Regions from separate parts of the Paenibacillus sp. EKM206P genome, predicted to be linked through region 1. Evidence: riboswitches for the same ligand, from Rfam matches in the RefSeq annotation. Region 1 holds a riboswitch; each other region holds the start of a gene.
The links. Region 1 has a riboswitch for thiamine pyrophosphate ahead of thiC (phosphomethylpyrimidine synthase ThiC). Riboswitches for the same ligand answer to the same signal wherever they lie in the genome.
Positions count from the first base shown of each region.

Region 2: linked by a shared signal. The riboswitch ahead of G9G53_RS12570 (ABC transporter substrate-binding protein) and the one ahead of thiC (phosphomethylpyrimidine synthase ThiC) in region 1 are both predicted to bind thiamine pyrophosphate.
Region 3: linked by a shared signal. The riboswitch ahead of G9G53_RS20920 (ECF transporter S component) and the one ahead of thiC (phosphomethylpyrimidine synthase ThiC) in region 1 are both predicted to bind thiamine pyrophosphate.
Region 4: linked by a shared signal. The riboswitch ahead of G9G53_RS07805 (thiamine phosphate synthase) and the one ahead of thiC (phosphomethylpyrimidine synthase ThiC) in region 1 are both predicted to bind thiamine pyrophosphate.

Region 1 is NZ_JAAMNQ010000019.1:18,558-23,163, forward strand. Features, by position in the region: gene G9G53_RS24265 (alpha/beta hydrolase) at 1-224, opposite strand, end outside; gene G9G53_RS24270 (IclR family transcriptional regulator) at 525-1,268, shown strand; TPP riboswitch at 1,424-1,536, shown strand; gene thiC (phosphomethylpyrimidine synthase ThiC) at 1,724-3,568, shown strand; gene G9G53_RS24280 (hypothetical protein) at 3,691-3,843, opposite strand; gene G9G53_RS24285 (YitT family protein) at 4,352-4,606, shown strand, end outside.
Region 2 is NZ_JAAMNQ010000005.1:57,072-61,677, reverse strand. Features, by position in the region: gene G9G53_RS12580 (bifunctional 2',3'-cyclic-nucleotide 2'-phosphodiesterase/3'-nucleotidase) at 1-1,515, opposite strand, end outside; gene G9G53_RS12575 (pyridoxamine 5'-phosphate oxidase family protein) at 1,738-2,172, opposite strand; TPP riboswitch at 2,446-2,555, shown strand; gene G9G53_RS12570 (ABC transporter substrate-binding protein) at 2,750-3,793, shown strand; gene G9G53_RS12565 (MTH1187 family thiamine-binding protein) at 4,333-4,606, shown strand, end outside.
Region 3 is NZ_JAAMNQ010000012.1:109,448-114,053, forward strand. Features, by position in the region: gene G9G53_RS20910 (polynucleotide kinase-phosphatase) at 1-770, shown strand, start outside; gene G9G53_RS20915 (TatD family hydrolase) at 791-1,588, shown strand; TPP riboswitch at 1,632-1,741, shown strand; gene G9G53_RS20920 (ECF transporter S component) at 1,992-2,588, shown strand; gene G9G53_RS20925 (ABC transporter ATP-binding protein) at 2,588-4,039, shown strand; gene G9G53_RS20930 (energy-coupling factor transporter transmembrane component T family protein) at 4,014-4,606, shown strand, end outside.
Region 4 is NZ_JAAMNQ010000003.1:241,762-246,367, forward strand. Features, by position in the region: gene G9G53_RS07790 (thiazole synthase) at 1-365, opposite strand, end outside; gene thiS (sulfur carrier protein ThiS) at 368-571, opposite strand; gene thiO (glycine oxidase ThiO) at 568-1,716, opposite strand; gene G9G53_RS07805 (thiamine phosphate synthase) at 1,781-2,374, opposite strand; TPP riboswitch at 2,639-2,747, opposite strand; gene G9G53_RS07810 (ABC-F family ATP-binding cassette domain-containing protein) at 2,842-4,395, opposite strand; gene G9G53_RS07815 (hypothetical protein) at 4,580-4,606, opposite strand, start outside.

The DNA of each region.
Region 1 (4,606 bases):
GCCTGCATCGGATTAGAGTACAGCGGCGCGACGGTAGGATTCGTAAGTACCCATGCGATGTAAGCATGCAAGGCAATAAAACAAAACAACAGAAAAAAAACGACCGACAGCAGCAGAGCAATCACAACGTGCTTGAACCGCAGCAGACGGGGATTAAAGAGTGGGGTGGACGGCTCCTGAACAGCGGTCTGTAGCTGAGAGTTGCGCTGGGATGTAGAAATCATGTAAGAGCCTCCTTATATAAAATTGATCTTCGTTTCAATAGAATTTAGGTATAATTCCACTTGAAAATGATAGTGTATATCCGTATAGATACCTATTATCGTATGATGGGGGTTATCCAAAGTCAACGCCTGAACCGGAAAAGTAAAAATGATGCAAAGAATTGTCGATGTTTGTTCTCGTTCTGTAATATGGTTGTCACAAAAACATCGGTTTACAGTAGCCGCGACTATTCTATATAATTTATGTAACCATGTTTCATAGTGTGAAACGAATATGGATACAAGAGGAGCGGTTCACGAATGGAAGACCGTAAATTAACCGTTCGCGCTGTAGAGCGTGCACTTGATATATTGCTGTGTTTTACCGCAGATTCGGATCTTGGCCTAACGGAGATTGCCTCCAAAATTGGTCTACATAAAAGCACGGTTCATCGGCTGCTGACTACGTTGGAGGATCGGGGCTTTGTCGTTCGGAATGCCGAAACGGAAAAATATCGACTTGGCTTCCGCATTTGGGAGCTATCCACACATTTGTCCCAAAGTGACGAGCCGGCGGTGTTGTTACAGCCTGCAATGGAAGGACTGCGTGACCGTCTGGGCGAAACGGTCAGCTTGTACTTACGGGACGGCAACATGCGTATTCGCATACAAGCCGTGCAGAGCAATCAGGCGATCCGCAGGGTTGCGCCTGTGGGTGCGCGTATGCCGCTGGCTGTAGGAGCCTCCAGTAAGGTGCTGGCTGCCTTTATGCCGCCGCAGGAGCTGGAAGCCCTGCTAAGCGGGAATGAATGGCCGCCCTCGGTAGACGCGGAGGTCTATAAAGCCCAGCTGCAGGACATTCGCGAGAAGGGCTATGCGACCAGCTATGAAGAACGGGAGCCAGGGGCCGCTGCTGTGGCCGCACCAATTGTGAACCGGAAGGGACAGGTCACTGCGGCTTTATCTGTATCCGGTCCGGTCAGCCGGCTTGCACCCGAGACGCTACATGACTTTGCTCCGATTTTGATCGAAGCGGCGAAGGAAATGGGGCTTATGCTTCCGTAACAAGAATGAATGCAGTTGAAGCAAGCAAAGTGATTTGGTGAGGAGCGTCTTCTTGCTAAATGGAACCTAGAAGGGTTGCCAAAGCCATAAATTTGAAGTAGTCTGATAAGGATGGCGGGATGTCTGTTATGTCCGCCTCATGTGAATAGAAGTATCGCAGTTACTGGGGGAGCCTGTAATGCCGGGCTGAGATGGAATCGTGTAAGATTCCGGACCCTTTGCACCTGATCTGGATCATACCAGCGTAGGGAAGTAATCGGCCATTGAAATGTATACGCAGCTGCTGTCTACGGTGACGCATTGGAATAGGATTATTCCACATGTGCACGGTCTGGATAGCTGCCTCGTTAGATTAGCCGGTTCCCTCGGGAACCGGCTTTTTTGCATAGATCAGCGCCACCCTGGGAATGGTTCCGGATCGGTGTGTCATTTCATCGAAACAGGAGGAATGGACAATGAAGCCGACAGAAGTAGAAGGAACAAAAGGAACAGAATTTAAATCAGCAGAAGTAAGGTTGGCAGGAACAAGGGAAGTTGGGGTAGAGAAGACAAACGGGGAGCAAGCCAGTGGGGTAACGCCCTTTCCAGGGAGCCGTAAGGTATATATTCAAGGCTCGCGGCCGGACATTGCCGTCCCAGAGCGGGAAATTGCTCTTCATCCTACACATACGCCGCAGGGCACGGAGCATCATGAGCCATTGCGTGTGTACGATACGAGCGGTCCCATGACTGACGAAGCCTATCAGGTCGATATCCGTCAGGGCCTGCCTCCATTACGGCGAGCTTGGGCACTGGAACGGGGCGATGTGGAGGCTTACGAGGGACGCGCCGTCAAACCAGAGGATAATGGACTGAAACCTGGCTCCAAACGGGAGACAGTTGAATTTCCCGGCGTGACCAACCGTCCGCTTCGTGCTTCGCAAGGTCGTACAGTGACGCAAATGCATTATGCACGGCAAGGGATCATTACGCCCGAAATGGAATTTGCGGCGATCCGCGAAGGGGTGGAGCCTGAGTTTGTACGGCAGGAATTGGCGGCTGGACGAGCCATTTTGCCTTCGAATATCAATCACCCGGAAAGTGAGCCGATGGTCATTGGGCGTCATTTTCACGTGAAGATCAATGCGAACATTGGTAATTCTGCGGTTACCTCCTCGATTGAGGAGGAAGTGGAGAAAATGACCTGGGCTGTGCGTTGGGGCTCGGATACAGTTATGGACCTATCCACAGGCCGTAATATCCATACCACACGTGAATGGATCATTCGGAATTCTCCTGTACCGATTGGAACTGTGCCGCTGTATCAGGCACTTGAAAAGGTGAACGGCGAAGCAGAAGCGCTGACGTGGGAGTTGTATCGCGATACGCTGATCGAGCAGGCGGAGCAGGGAGTGGACTATTTTACAATTCATGCGGGTGTATTGCTGCGGTATATACCGATGACGGCGAATAGAATGACGGGAATTGTGTCCCGTGGCGGGTCGATCATGGCAGCCTGGTGCCTTGCGCACCATCAGGAGAATTTTTTGTATACACATTTTGAAGAAATCTGCGAAATTATGAAAGCCTATGATGTGGCCTTTTCTCTCGGGGATGGTCTACGTCCAGGTAGTATCTATGATGCGAATGATGAAGCACAGTTTGCAGAGCTGGAAACGTTGGGCGAGCTAACGCAAATCGCATGGAAGCATGATGTTCAGGTCATGATTGAGGGGCCGGGACATGTCCCTATGCATAAAATCAAAGAGAATGTGGATTTGCAAATGGAGATTTGTAAGGAAGCTCCTTTCTATACCTTGGGACCGCTCACGACGGATATTGCCCCCGGATATGATCATATTACCTCAGCCATCGGGGCGGCGATGATCGGTTGGTTCGGGACGTCCATGCTGTGCTATGTTACGCCTAAGGAGCATTTGGGTCTTCCGAATAAGGATGATGTCCGTGAGGGTGTCATTACCTACAAAATTGCAGCACATGCTGCCGATCTGGCGAAGGGCCATCCACGGGCGCAGCAGCGGGATGATGCTTTGTCCAAGGCACGCTTTGAGTTCCGCTGGCGGGATCAGTTCAATCTGTCGCTTGATCCCGAGCGGGCCTTGTCCTACCATGATGAAACGCTACCAGCAGAGGGAGCCAAGGAAGCACATTTTTGCTCGATGTGCGGCCCCAAATTTTGTAGTATGCGCATCACGCAGGACATTCGCGCCTATGCAGCGGATAAGGGGCTGAACACCGAAGAAGCAGTGGCCGCTGGGATGCGTGAGAAGGCAGAGCAGTATCGGGATGGCGGTCAGTAAAACGAATGTGTGAGTTTAGGAACGCATGAATCAAAAAAAGCCGTGGTTCTCTACAGTCGATGTAGGAAACTACGGCTTTTTGGCTTATGTAAAGCGAGTCATGCAACCGGATAAACGGCGCCTTATTTTTTACCCATTTTTTCATTCAAAATGTCCTGAAAGCTGAGCTTCTTCTCCGAGCTATCTTCTTTCTTCTGCATACTCACCGCGTTGGCACGTTGGTATTGGTGGTGAAAGGGCATCAGGGTGTGGACGGTTAAGTTCATTGTATTCATGTAGATCATTCCTCCAATTCCATATTGTCAAATTCAGATTGAGTTGCTTAGGACGTCTGTATAGGACTATTTGTATGTACTTGATGTCGCAATGCTATGTAGGTTGCTTGGTTATGTTTCAATCATTATACCCACATTTTTTCAAAGTAAAACGCTTTTGACATAAAACAGGAAGATGGTCATGTGTGTTCAAAATGCCGATTAGGAGGATGGTCGTTTTAGGGGAAAATGTGCCTAGGTCTAAAACAAGGGCTTGAGGCCCGTTTTCTTAGTTTAGTAGTCGGGATTGTGTTTTTTTGTCGAATAACCTTGTAAAAGGAGGGTTTTGTGGACTCCTCAAGTCAGGATTGAGGCAGTCTGGTGGCGAATTAAAGTGTCAAAGTTGTATTGACTTTATGTTTGGTAGTAGATACCATGAACTGGTTGTCAGCGTATTTTGACAACAAGAGTCAGCCAATCGATCTGGCGATTCATCCTTTGAAATGTTAGAGAGAGGATTAGAGCATATATGAAAAAATGTATTGCAGACATCGCATTTATTATTCTGGGTGCGTTTTTTTTCGCACTAGCTGTTAATCTGTTTGTGATCCCGAATGAGTTTGGCGAGGGGGGCGTTACAGGGGTCACAATCATCCTGTACTACCTGTTTCAGTGGTCTCCCTCGATCGTTAATCTGGTGATTAATGGCTTGCTGCTGATTGTCGGATATAAATTTTTGGACAAGAGAACGACCTTGTACACTATCATTGCGGTCGCTTTTAAC
Region 2 (4,606 bases), on a different contig from region 1:
TGGGAAATCTTTGTTGATCAGCGATTGCTCCTCAGTTTGCTTTGGATCAATACGGTTGAACTGACCCGCAGACCACTCCAGCCATTCCTGAATTTCAGCACCGGTCACTTCTACAGCATGAACCGTGTTCGGGTACACATACAGGTCGGACACGTTTTTAATCGCTACCGTACCTTCAGGAATATCAGTGTAATACTCGGCTCCGTTTCGACCGCCGGCCTTGAATGGAGCGCCTGCCGACAATACTGGAAGTTTTTCGTATTCAGTTCCTTTGAGATGGTTTTGAACATACCATTTCTGTGCATTCGTCACAATTTGAATGGAAGGGTCGTCCTGCACTAATGCAAAATAACTGGTAATTGGCGCCGTCGTTGTTCCTACAGGCTGGCGAATATAATCCAGCGTTCCTTGATGCTCTTCTTTGACCGCATCAATCAGTTTAAATTCAGGGATAAACTGCACAGTCTGATTAGTGGTGCTCACAACCGGACGCACTTGAGATTGAGAGTTAGTCACGTTCCACTCGCGATTTTTCTTTTCTAGGCTCAGGTCAATGATACCCAGATCCTTGCCCCATGAGGAAGCTTCCACGGCTGGTACCCCATTAATGGTTCCCTTATCCAGATCTACACCCTTCATATCTTTAAAATCAGGGCCAGGGAAAGATTTATGAGCATGCCCAAACAGAATAGCGTTAATTCCGTCCACCTGGCTCAAATACTTAACGGCATTCTCCATCAGTGGCGTTTGTGGCACATCCTCATAACCGGTATGCGCAAGCACGACAATAATGTCAGCACCTTCCGTCTTCATTTGAGGAATAAACTTTTTCGCCGTTTCCACAATATCCTTCGTAACGACTTTATCCTTCAAATTGGCTTCATCCCACTGCATAATTTGAGGTGTGACCAGACCGATCACACCCACTCTGAGTGTATGCTCTTCGCCCTTCTCGTCCGTTACTGTTTTATCAAGAATCTGATAAGGGGTAAAATAATTCTTAGTAGCTTGGCCCCCTTTATCAACATAAACGTTCGCATTTACATAAGGAAAATCAGCTCCCTTGAGCGATTTGTCCAGAAAGTCGAGACCGTAGTTGAATTCATGGTTGCCCACTGTAGCTGCATCATAGCCCATCAGGTTCATCATCTTGTAGACCGGATGGACACCGCCTTCTTTCTCAAAGGTTTTGTTGCGGGCCATATAATCGCCTAATGGGTTGCCCTGCAGCAAATCACCATTATCGAACAGCATACTGTTTCTTGTTTCACTACGTGCCTTCTGGATCAAGCTAGCTGTACTAACCAAGCCATACTCGTTGGTTTCTTTGTCCGAATAGTAATCGTAGTTCATCAGGGACGCATGGATATCCGTTGTTTCCATGATCCGCAAATTCACCGTAGCGCTATCACGAGAATCACTAGCTGCCCAGGATGGAGCGGCTGAAAACACCAGCATGCTACAAGCTACAACTGCTGCTGTAAACCCTTTAAACCAATTTTTACGTAATAACAAAATATACCCCTCCTCATTAAGGTGTATGCCTCATATACATACTTTTGCACATATATGTAAGCCTTGAACTCACCATTTCTATTTTAATCCAACGCCAGACAAAAGAGTAGTCATTTACTTAAAATTATTTATGAAAAAATAATTAATTTTCTCAAACATAAAAAAACCAGCAAACCTCCTGAAAAAATTGGAGATTTACTGGCTTATCCATTTATATTCGTATTATTTCTTCCACACCTGGCGCTCCGTTTGCTGACCCACATACTCAATGCGAGTCGGATTCACGTCCAGAATGACATAATCGGGATCGTCCGGTCCGGAAAACCACTCCTTCAAGGAGTCGTTCCACACTTGTTTGCGTAGCCCCTCATCAGCTGTAATTTGGACGGTAGCCTCCACTTCAACAACTTCCTTCGTACCGCCAACCTCATAACCCAGCAGCAGATAAGCATTCGGATTGTCCTTTAGCTCATCCACTTTATGCGTTTTGCGATCTGTCGCCAGATGAATGTTCATTCCATCGTTAAAAAGGGCCATATAGCGTACTTTCGGTTTGCCACCCTCTACCGTACCTAACGTACAAAATTTGTTGTTATCCAAAGCCTTCACAATGGCTTGTTCCAGTTGGTTGCGATCCAATGTTTCCGTTTTACCCACAGTACAACAACTCCTTTTCACGAATTAGAATTCTCTACCTACGCCATGCCATTGGGCACCAGCCCATCTGAACCTACCTGCGCAGCTGTTCTGAAAATAACATGACCGGATCGAATCGGATTGATTCATACTCATTTTCAGATCAAAGCTCACAGTAAAAGTGTACCCTGTCGTTCGGCAAATGAACCGTTATCTCTCCCTTCATGCTGGACAGACCTGCATTCAAAGCATATAATCGTCGTAGTAAACCCGAATAAATGAACCCATTAAACCATACAATGCCAGGGGTGCTGGAATCGGCCGGCTGAGAGTGTGTCCCAAGACACTGACCCTTACAACCTGATCTGGGTAATGCCAGCGTAGGAATGCTTAAGCAAGATGTGCCTTTTTTACATAGGACCATCCCTTACTTTGGTATATACAAGCGCAAGCGTCCCGGAAACTCGGGGCGCTTTTTTTGTTGAGGATTAAGTTGTTGGAAAGATCGCGTCCGGCAGATGTTATTTTTATGAAAATGGGAAACTTAAGCTGTCTGATTGGATGGATAACGGGTAATCAAAAGGAGAGAACACTAACGATGAAGCGCATGAAAATATTAACCCTGGGACTGATCAGTCTGTGGCTCATGGCCCTGACCCTGACCGCTTGCGGTGGAAGTCCCCCTACATCCCAAGAAGCGGCTTCCGCTACCGACACTCAAACGTCTACTCCGGCAAAGGGGCTCAAAGATGTTAAAATCGTGCTCGACTGGACACCCAATACGAATCATACGGGACTCTATGTCGCCAAGGACAAAGGATTTTACGAAAAAGCAGGTTTGAATGTCCAAATTGTTCAACCTGGTTCAGGCGGAGCCGATCAAATGGTTGCTTCTAATGCTGCACCTTTTGGTATCAGCTACCAAGAAGGCGTCACACAGGCTCGCACGCAAGGTGTGCCGCTTGTATCCATCGCTGCGGTGATTCAGCATAATACCTCAGGCTTCGCAGCCCCGGTAGATCGCGGAATTAAAAGCCCGAAAGATTTTGAAGGTAAAAAATACGGCGGTTGGGGCTCTCCCGTAGAAGAAGCGGTCATGAAATCCATCATGGATTCAGACAAAGGCGATGTGAGCAAAGTGAAGATCGTCAACATGGGCAATGCAGACTATTTTACAGCCGTGAAGCGGGATATCGACTTTGCCTGGATTTTCTACGCATGGACCGGAATCGAGGCCCAACTTCGAGATGAGCCATTGGATATGCTGTATGTAAAAGATTATTCCAAAAGCCTCGACTACTATACGCCTGTAATTGTGAGCAACGAACAGACGATAAAAAATGATCCCGAGCTGGTCAAAGCGTTCATGGACGCTACCGCCCAAGGCTATGAATACACTATCGCCCATCCGGAAGAAGCCGCGGACATCTTAAGCAAAGCTGTACCGGAGCTGGATAAAAAACTGGTACTTGCCAGCCAAAAATGGCTAAGCCCACGTTATCAGGATGATGCCGCGCAATGGGGCGTGCAAAAAGCGGAGGTATGGCAAAACTATTCGGACTGGATGTACGAACGCAAGCTGCTCAGCAAGCCTTTGGAAGTCGATAAGGCCTTCACAAACGACTTCTTGCCCAAGCGCTGACCATTTGTTAAAACGCTAAATAAGACTGAACTAGAGAAGTGAACGAAGCGCCACTACGCAGTCGGATGGTGCTTCCCATCGCCACCACCCCGGATTTCTTAATAAAAACTTATGATTAATGTAGAAATCCGGGGAGGTTATGCTTCCGAAGCGAGCTTTCCTACGGAAAGCTTTTAAAGCGAACGCTAACGCTTGTACAGCACCATTCCGCCCACTTCGTTCTCGTTCAACTTGGTTTATTCTTTAGTTTCATATTATCTAAGCGCTAAGTAGGTGCGCTTGTGTGTTAAAAATGCCGCACAAACCAGCTTTAAAAATAGGGTGCTTTTAAGGCGGGCAGCAGCGGAGCGGTTCATTTGAATCTGGAGAAGCGGAGCGTTCGCCTTTGCAGGGGAATTCTTACCTTTGAAAACTTAAATAATCCAAGAATCCCCCTGCAACAGCGATCGTAAGACCAAATGAAACGCGGAGCGGTCTCAAACGCCTTAAACCACCCTATTTTCTCTAAAACACTCCAAATGAAGGACAGGTGAATTTGCATGGCTAATACACTGCTCAGTATTCAAGTAATCCCTAAAACTCCTAATAACGAGGACTCTTACCCGTATGTAGATAAGGCGATTGAGGTCATTCAGCGCTCCGGTGTCAAACATCAGGTGAACCCATTGGATACGACCATGGAGGGCGAGCTCGACGAGTTGCTGAAAGTGGTTAAAGAAATGCATGAGGCTTTGACGGAAGCGGGCAGTCCCAGCGTCATTTCACAGATCAAAATCGCACATAACCCACAAGGCATCAGCATGAACAAGCTGA
Region 3 (4,606 bases), on a different contig from region 1:
AGACGGATTTTGTGTTGCTGGATGCGGAAATTGTACCGTGGAATCTCAAGGCTCGGGAATTGATTGCTGCACAGTATGCGCATGTGGGTGAAGCAGCTCTGCTGGATCGCAGTAAGCTGGTAGACAAGCTGAAGCAGGCGAAGGTTGCGGGCCGAGAGGTTGGAGACTGGTTGGAGGAAATGGAACAGAAGTACGCGAATGCCGTGACGTTTCAAGAGGCTTTTCAAAAATATTGCTGGGATGTGGACGGTCTGGATGAGATTCGTATCGCACCGTTTCATACGCTGGCACACAGCGGAAAGACTTTTTTCGACCATTCTCATATTTGGCATATGGAGCAAAACCGGGAGCTGGCTGGGCTGTCTTCCCTGTTTATGGAGACAGAGTATCGCGTGATCACGGACGAAGCAAGCGAGGAAGAGGTCATTCGTTGGTGGAACGAGATGACAGAGGATGGTCATGAGGGGATTGTGATCAAGCCGGAACGCTTTTTGATGAAAAATCGGGACAAGATGATTCAGCCTGCAATCAAGGTGAGAGGCCGGAAGTATTTGCACATCATTTACGGTATGGATTATCTTGCCCCTGAGAATTTAAAGCGTCTGAAGCAGCGTCGAACGAACAAAAAGGAGCGTCATGCCCTGATGGAAGGAGCGCTTGGTATGGAAGGCGTGGAACGTTTTGTCCGCAAGGATACGGTAGATCGTATTCATGAATGCGTCCTTGCCGCACTATCTCTGGAATCAGAGCCGATTGATCCAAGATTGTAGTTTGCGAGGGAGGGATTGAGATGGAAAGGGGTACACCGTTAATTGATATTGGTGTGAACTTGATGCATCGTTCGTTTCATGCAGATCGGGAACAGGTGGTAGAGAGAGCCGCGGCTGTAGGGATTTCACCGCTGATTATTACCGGGACCAGTGTCCGCAGCAGTCGGGAAGCTTCTCAGTATGCAGCGCGTTATCCGGGCAAGCTGTATGCGACAGCTGGCGTGCATCCCCATGATGCCAAAGACTGCAGTGCAGACACGATTCAGCAGCTCCGCCAGTTGGCGGGTCAGCCGCAGGTCGTATCCATAGGGGAATGCGGATTGGACTATAACCGTGATTTTTCGCCACGTGATGTGCAGCGCCGATGGTTTGGCGAGCAAATCCAACTGGCGGGTGAGCTGAAAATGCCGTTATTTCTGCATGAACGAGATGCACATGAGGACTTTGTCGCTATGCTTCGGGAGTATCAAGGGCTTGTCGATAAAGCGGTAGTGCATTGTTTTACCGGCACGGAACATGAATTGCGTACGTATGTAGAAATGGGACTGTATATCGGAATCACCGGCTGGATTTGCGACGAACGGCGGGGGAAGCATCTGCGTGAACTGGTCAGAGATATTCCCTTGGACCGTCTGATGATTGAAACGGATGCTCCATTTTTGACCCCGCGTAATTTGCCTGTGAAGCCTAAAGAAGGGCGTAATGAGCCCATGTATCTCGCTCACATTGCTGCTACGATAGCCGAATGTACAGGTCGAAGCATGATGGAGATCGAAATCGCGACGACGGAAACGGCTAAACGTTTCTTCGGATTATAGGATTGTCAAAGCCATAGATGTGGTATATATTATAGTGAATTAAAAAGCATTGTCGGGAGCTTGAGAAAGTCAGGCTGAGAGGGTGGCCCTTGCCACTGACCGTGAAATCTGATCTGGGTAATGCCAGCGTAGAGAAACCAAGAACACTATACAGGAATGCCGCTTTTTTTTGCGGTTGTCGATAGATTCAATGTATGTCCTAGCATTTTACCTTGATCCTGACTTGGCTGGGTATCAGTGTAGTAGTTTAGACTACTGGTTATATAAGGCATATCGACGAATGATGTTTTGTATGGTGCTTCACCTTTTACTGCGCATAAAGCTTGCCTGGAGATTCAGCTCCAGACAAGCTTTTTTTCATGGCCAAGAGGCCAACTATAAGGAAAAAGGGGAGCACGCAATAATGAATACTGCTGTAAGAGCGTCCAAAGGGTTGAAACTGACGGATATTTTGGTCACGATTGTGATCGCTGTTGTGTTCGGGTTGATCTACAAAATATGGGGACCTGCCTATGATTTGATGAAACCATTGGGTCTACACGCCGAGCAACTGATGTATGGCATGTGGTTTATGGCAGGTACGTTTGCTTATCTCATCATTCGCAAGCCGGGTGTTGCGATTTTGGCAGAGGTGGCAGCGGCAACGGTCAGTGCTTTTTTGGGAAGCGAATGGGGTATGTCCACCTTGTACTATGGCCTGCTGCAAGGCTTGGGAGCGGAGCTGTTTTTTGCGGCTTTTCTGTATCGGAACGCAAACCTGTGGGTTGCTTCGCTAGCTGCGGCTGGGGCGGCTGTCACTTCTCTGATTTTAGACTTCAGCTACGGGTATATTGATCAGCTATCGACTTGGAACTATGTTTTGTATATTGGATTTCGGATGATTGGCAGTATTGTGATTGCCGGGGTATTCGCGTTCTATCTGGCTAAGGCATTGGAGGTAACCGGAGTCACGCGAAGTTTGAGGCCTGCAACGGAACAAGATTATAAGGGGCTGGATTGATGAGCCGGGCAACCGAAGATGTGGTGGCTTCGATCACCCGGCTACGGTTGAAATTCCCCGGTGAGCAAGAGCTGCTTTTTCACAATATGTCTTTGTCTGTCCGCAAGGGGGAAAAGCTGCTGCTACTGGGACCGAGTGGATGCGGTAAATCAACACTGCTCCAAGTGTTAAGCGGTCTGATTCCACGCACGATAGAAGTGCCTATGAAATGCGATGCTGCTGTAATCCCAAGTGTCTCAGGTATTGTATTTCAAGATCCTGATACGCAGTTCTGTATGTCATATGCAGATGAGGAACTGGCTTTTGTGTTGGAAAATAATCAGGTTCCCCGGGAGCAGATGCGATCCCGTATTCGCGAGCTGCTGATACAGGTGGGTCTATCGACGGATGATATACATATGCCCATTGGCAGCATGTCACAGGGAATGAAGCAGCGGCTGGCGATTGCGTCTGTGCTGGCTATGGAGCCAGAAGTGCTTTTTCTGGATGAGCCCACGGCTTTGTTGGACGAGGAAGGCACTACACAGGTGTGGGATACCATTCGCAACATTTCGGTAGACCAGACACTGGTGATTGTGGAGCATAAAATTAATGAAATTGTCCATGATGTGGATCGGATTGTGGTGCTTTCTGCTCAAGGGGAGATCATTGCAGATGGAAGGGCCCAAGAAGTATTTCATGTGCACCGGCAGGCATTGTCCGAGTACGGCGTGTGGTATCCGGGAGTATGGAATGAAGCGTCTTCGCCACGTTGGAGTGAAGCAGTGACGCAACAGAATGGTGCGGGGACTGATGTGCTGGAGCTAGAACATTTTAGCGGCCTCCGCGGTTTAAGTTCAGTGATTTATGTGGAGCATGCGCAGGTGAAGCCTGGCGACTGGATTGGCGTGGTTGGTGAAAACGGGGCTGGCAAAAGCTCGCTACTGCTCTCCATGATGCGCTTACTTCGCACACAGGGACGTTATAGCGTGCGCGGAATTGAGGCAGGCAGTACAGAACAACTGGCAGAGCGTATCGGGTTCGCGTTTCAAAATCCCGAGCTGCAATTTGTAGCGCATACCGTACGAAAGGAACTAGAGTATTCGTTACCCAAGAGCTTGTATACCGTTGAACAGTGCCGGGAACGGGTCGATCGGATGCTCGTACAGTTCGGACTGGAGCGGCTGGACGAGCGGCATCCGTATCAGCTTTCGTTAGGCCAAAAAAGGCGGTTGAGTATTGCTACGGCTATGATTCGTGAGCCGGAAGTGCTGCTGCTCGATGAACCGACCTTTGGGCAGGATGCGCGTAATACCTTTGTCATGCTGGATATGTTGGAGCAGCTGAGAGCGGCGGGCACGGCCATTGTGATGGTCACCCATGACCCGGAAATTGTCCGTCGATATTGTACCGATACATGGCGGATTCAGAAAGGGGAACTACAGTATGAACCTGTCCTTTCCCCATCATAAAACATGGCTGCATCGCGTGAATCCGGGCCTAAAGCTCGTGATGTTTTCCATCCTGTTTGTGGTCGTTATAGTCATTCATGATCCGAATGTCATGTTTAATGTTGCGTGTGCTATGCTGTTGCTGCTTGTCTGGTCAGGCCATCCATGGAAGAGGCTGCTGCTATACGGGTCTCCCTTTATATTGGTGTTTATTTCAACTTCAACGGGCATGATGATGTTCGGCAAAGGGGTGACGACCTGGTGGACATGGGGCTTGATCCATGTGACGCAGGAAAGCTTTTACCGAGGCATGCATCTGGGCTTTCGTGCGCTGAGTATGGCTGCGGTAGGTTTGTTGTTTGGTTTAACGACTCGTCCAGTGGACCTTTTTTATTCACTGATGCAGCAATGGAAGCTCCCTCCGAAGTATGCATACAGCTTTTTGGCAGCCATGCGGTTGATGCCTATGATGGTGGAGGAATTCCAGGCATTGAGACAAGCCCACCGTATTCGAGGTTTACATCAGCATGTGTCCAAATGGAATATGTATGCCACGCTTCGCAGGTATGCGATTCCGCTACTCGCTCA
Region 4 (4,606 bases), on a different contig from region 1:
TCTAACAGCTTTTCGCTAGCTTTCAACGTTTCAAATGGGTCCGGCAGCAGTGTCTTGCTATCCCCAATGACCTCCACTTTAATCATATCGCACAGGCCGGAGGCTTTTGCCAATTGGGCAATACGAATCGCCTCCTCTGCTGTTGTAGCCCCTGCTGTGTTGGGAAGAAGTGTATACCGGCTCAAATCCAGCATATCGAGAAAATGCTGCTTATCCCGTTCCTCCAAGTTCAATCTCCGTACAGCAAACGTCAATATTTCCGTCTCAGCAGCCTCTACTGCTTGGGATTGGATATCCAGATCAGAGAATTTTCCTGTTCCCAACAATAACCTCGAGGTAAAAGATGCTTTTCCAATGGTTAACATAATCAACCGCCTCCCACAAAATGTACAATCTCTAGGCAATCTCCATCTTTCAGTACCGCTTCATCATGATCTTCACGGGTCAATATATGCCGATTCAGCTCCACCACTACGGTTTTCACCTTTACATCAAGCTCATGTAGCAATTGATTCACATGAGTGATTCGATTAGAAAAGGTCAGGCTCTGGCCGTTAATCGTCAGCTTCATAAGCTTTTCTCCTTGAGGAGCTCAGAAGAAAAACTACTTATCCCAAGTTCTGCTGCACAAGCCCCATTAAGCATAGCTGCCATCGCACGCCCGGTAGCATCACTCAGCAGGACACCGTTGCGATAATGCCCGACTGCAGCATATACGCCCTCGACCCCAGGAACAATGCCTATAAAAGGATGACCTGATACAGCCTGCGGACGTAAGCCCGCCCAAGCACGTATAAAAGAAGCTTCACGGACGCGCGGCAGCCAGGCAGAGGCACGTGCCAGCAACCCCTCCAAGCCTCCTACGGTTACTTCTTCGTCATATTGATGCGAAAGGCTCGTTGCCCCAATCCAAAGCTCGTTATTCTGTTTAGGCACGAGGTAAATATCATCAGCATAAATGGTGTATTCTAACGGGTGATCCTTCAAGGAGACCGCTACCGCTTCGCCCTTGACCGGATAAAGTGGATATTCAAACCCAACCTGCGCTAGCAATTTCATGCTATCCAAGCCTCCGGCAATAATGACCTGATCGCAGGAAAAAAAACCACTATCTGTACGGACACCGCAAATTCGACCATCCTGTATGACCAGTTGCTCTGCCTGTGTACCAGACCATACCGTTGCTCCCAGCACCGCAGCAGCACCTGCATAAGCACGGCAAAGCTGGACAGGAGCCACTTGTGTCTCCTTTGAACGATATATTGCCCCGATCGCTTGTTCATCCAAACCTGGAATTCGTCGGGCCAATTCTTTCGCATCCCACCAGATAGGACAATCACCCTCTCGCGTTTTAGCAGCTTTCCAGCGTTTTTGGCCTTCAGTCTCCGTACGGAAAGGGGTCACAAACCCTTCAGTACGGAATTCCACCGAAATACCTGACAAACGCTCTAGATCACAGACAAGCTCAGGGAATGCATCTCGACTTATGCGAGCAAATCGTGATAGCTCAGAGCCGGTGAACTCTTCACTTTCCGCTGCCAGCATTCCAACCGCTGCTCCTGAGGCTCCCTCACCCGGGATCAATCGTTCCAGCATAATCGTACTTCTTCCCTCCTTGGCCACATGATAAGCAATGGAACTGCCGATGACACCTCCACCTATGACCAAGCATTCAGCGTGTCCAATCACTCTTTCCTCTGTGTGTATCTTTAGCATTTGTTCCGTATCTCCTCTCCATAAACCCTTCTGCTTTCAGCTTGCCTCTACTCTCGTTTTCTCGCTACAGGCTGTGAACTACAAGGTCTGCCATTCGCCTATACTCCATTGCAGCTGCAACGGGCGACTCAGCCTCCCATATACCAGACATCACCGCAATTCCGCTTGCTCCGGCCCTATAAAGCTCCGGGATATGATGCGGTTGTATGCCGCCTAGCGCAATCACCGGAATGTTCGACAGCCTGCAAATATGTTCAAGCTGAGCTAAACCCCGCGGTACAATACCGGGCTTACAATGGGTCTCATATACGTGACCATAAAGTACATAGTCCGCTCCTGCCCGCTCAGCAATTTGCATCTCCTCCAAGGAATGTACAGACACTCCACAGCGTGTACCCTTTGGAAGTAGGCTTTTCACATCCACAACAGGTAATCCATTAGCTGGTAATTGAACGGCTCCAACCAAAGTAAGTAAAGCTACATCCACACGATCATTTACTACAATTTGTTGCAAAGGAACTTCCTGCTCCACCAGGCTGCGAGTCAAAGAAAGCAATGCAGAGGCACCATTCTGTTTTAAACGTGCGTGTACATAATGAACATACGGACAAATCACAGCAGCCACTTGGGCGGCTTGTGCAAAAGTGCCCTTTTCCATCGAAATTGCGTGTAATTCGATTTTGTCTTCACCTCACATTGGACTAAAGGATCTAAGCTTAGCCAGCCACGTCTACCAGCAGGAATGAAAGGGGATTATATGTGAATCGTCTACGGAAGCTCGAACTACTTAAAATGAACGAAACGCAAAAAAACCACTTCCCCAAGGAAGTGGTTTAACGAACGTCCAATAATCGAACGGACCATGAATCCGTATACGTGTATCGTCCCACGCACAAACAAAAATAAAGATGGTGTTGCCTTGTTTGTACGGCGCTCACTTCCCTACGCTGGCATAACCCAGATCAGGTGCAAAGGGTCCGAAATCCATTTATTCCGTCTCAGCCGCATGGGCGGCTCCCCTAGTGTGACTATTTTATTGTATAAGCTAAAGATAGCTTAGCATATTTTTCTAATTCTGCAAACCCCACTTCGTGTGAAATTTGATGGAACTGGATTTAGCTGATTTTAGTTAACTTTACTTGACCACTCTTCCACATTCCACGTTTTGGTTACCCAATCCTCGTAAAAGTCCGGTTCGTGAGATACAAGCAATACGGTCCCTTTGTATTCCTTCAAGGCACGTTTCAGCTCATCCTTTGCTTTAACATCCAAGTGGTTGGTAGGCTCATCGAACAGTACCCAGTTGCTTTCACGCATTAACAGTTTGCAAAGACGGACTTTAGCCTGTTCTCCACCACTGAGCGCAGATAGCGGACGCGTGATATGCTCATTTTTCAAACCGCAACGCGCCAAATGCGCTCGTACTTCATGCTGGTTCAAATGCGGAAATTCATTCCACACATCGTCAATCGGTGTAATTTTCTCGGCCTTTACTTCCTGCTCAAAATAAGCGGGCTGCAAAAAATCACCTTGATAAGTTTTTCCACTGATTGGCGGAATTTTTCCCAATATGGTTTTGAGCAATGTCGATTTACCGACACCATTGTAGCCGACAATTGCAATCTTTTCGCCACGTTCAATCGTCATGGACATTTTAGGCAAAAGGGCATGTGTATAACCAATCTCAAAATCAATACCCTCAAATACCGTCTTTCCGCTTGCACGTGCCTCTTTGAATTGAAAGGTTGGTTTTGCGGCTTCTTCAGGCTTATCAATACGTTCGATCCGATCAAGCTGCTTTTCACGGCTCTTTGCTCGGCCTGAGGTAGAGGCACGCGCTTTATTACGCTGAATAAAATCTTCCTGTTTCTTAATAAAATCCTGTTGCTTCTCATAAGCATCAATATGCTGGGCTTTGTTCAGATCCGCCATTTCGAGAAACTTTTCATAATTAGCTGAATAACGGGTCATCTTGGCAAATTCAAGATGGTAAATAACATTAACGACCTGGTTCATAAATTCAGTATCATGTGAAATAAGAATAAAAGCATAAGGATAATCCTTCAAATAGCGCGTAAGCCATTCAATATGCTCTACATCCAAATAGTTGGTAGGTTCATCCAGCAACAGGACGTTCGGCTTTTCCAACAGCAACTTAGCAAGAAGAACCTTTGTCCGTTGCCCGCCGCTAAGTGCGGATACATCCCGATCCAGTCCTATCGCCGACAGACCTAGTCCATTCGCCATCTCTTCAACCTTTACATCAATGAGGTAAAAATCCCCCATATCCAGTTGCTCCTGAATTTCACCCATCTGTTCCAGCAACACTTCCAACTCATCAGGAGAAGCATCCCCCATTTTGTCAGTAATCTGCATCATTTCCTTTTCCAATTCCAACAAAGGAAGAAAAGCATCCTTCAATACATCACGTACCGTTTTGCCCGGTGTCAGCTTGGTATGCTGATCCAGATAGCCGTAACGCACACGTGGAGTCCATTCCACTTTACCCTCATCCTTAAGCAATTTTCCAGTGAGAATGTTCATGAGTGTCGATTTACCAACACCGTTAGCTCCTACCAAACCTACACGTTCCCCCGCAAGCAATCGAAAGGAAACATTTTTAAATAATGCGCGGTCCCCAAAGTTGTGGGATACATTTTCTACAGTCAATAAACTCATAAGCTGTTTTTGGCTCCTTATTGTCATCGGCATTGCCGACTGTTCTTATTTCATATGCATTTCGTTTCTCTCAAAGCTTTATTGTAGCACATTCTGCAACCATATCGGAATATTGAAAACAGTGAATTTTAAGGTTTTTTGGTATGGATCTGCCTAAAAAAAGAAAAACCACCCATGAGGGTGATTATTTTAAGCCATTATAACATTTGTA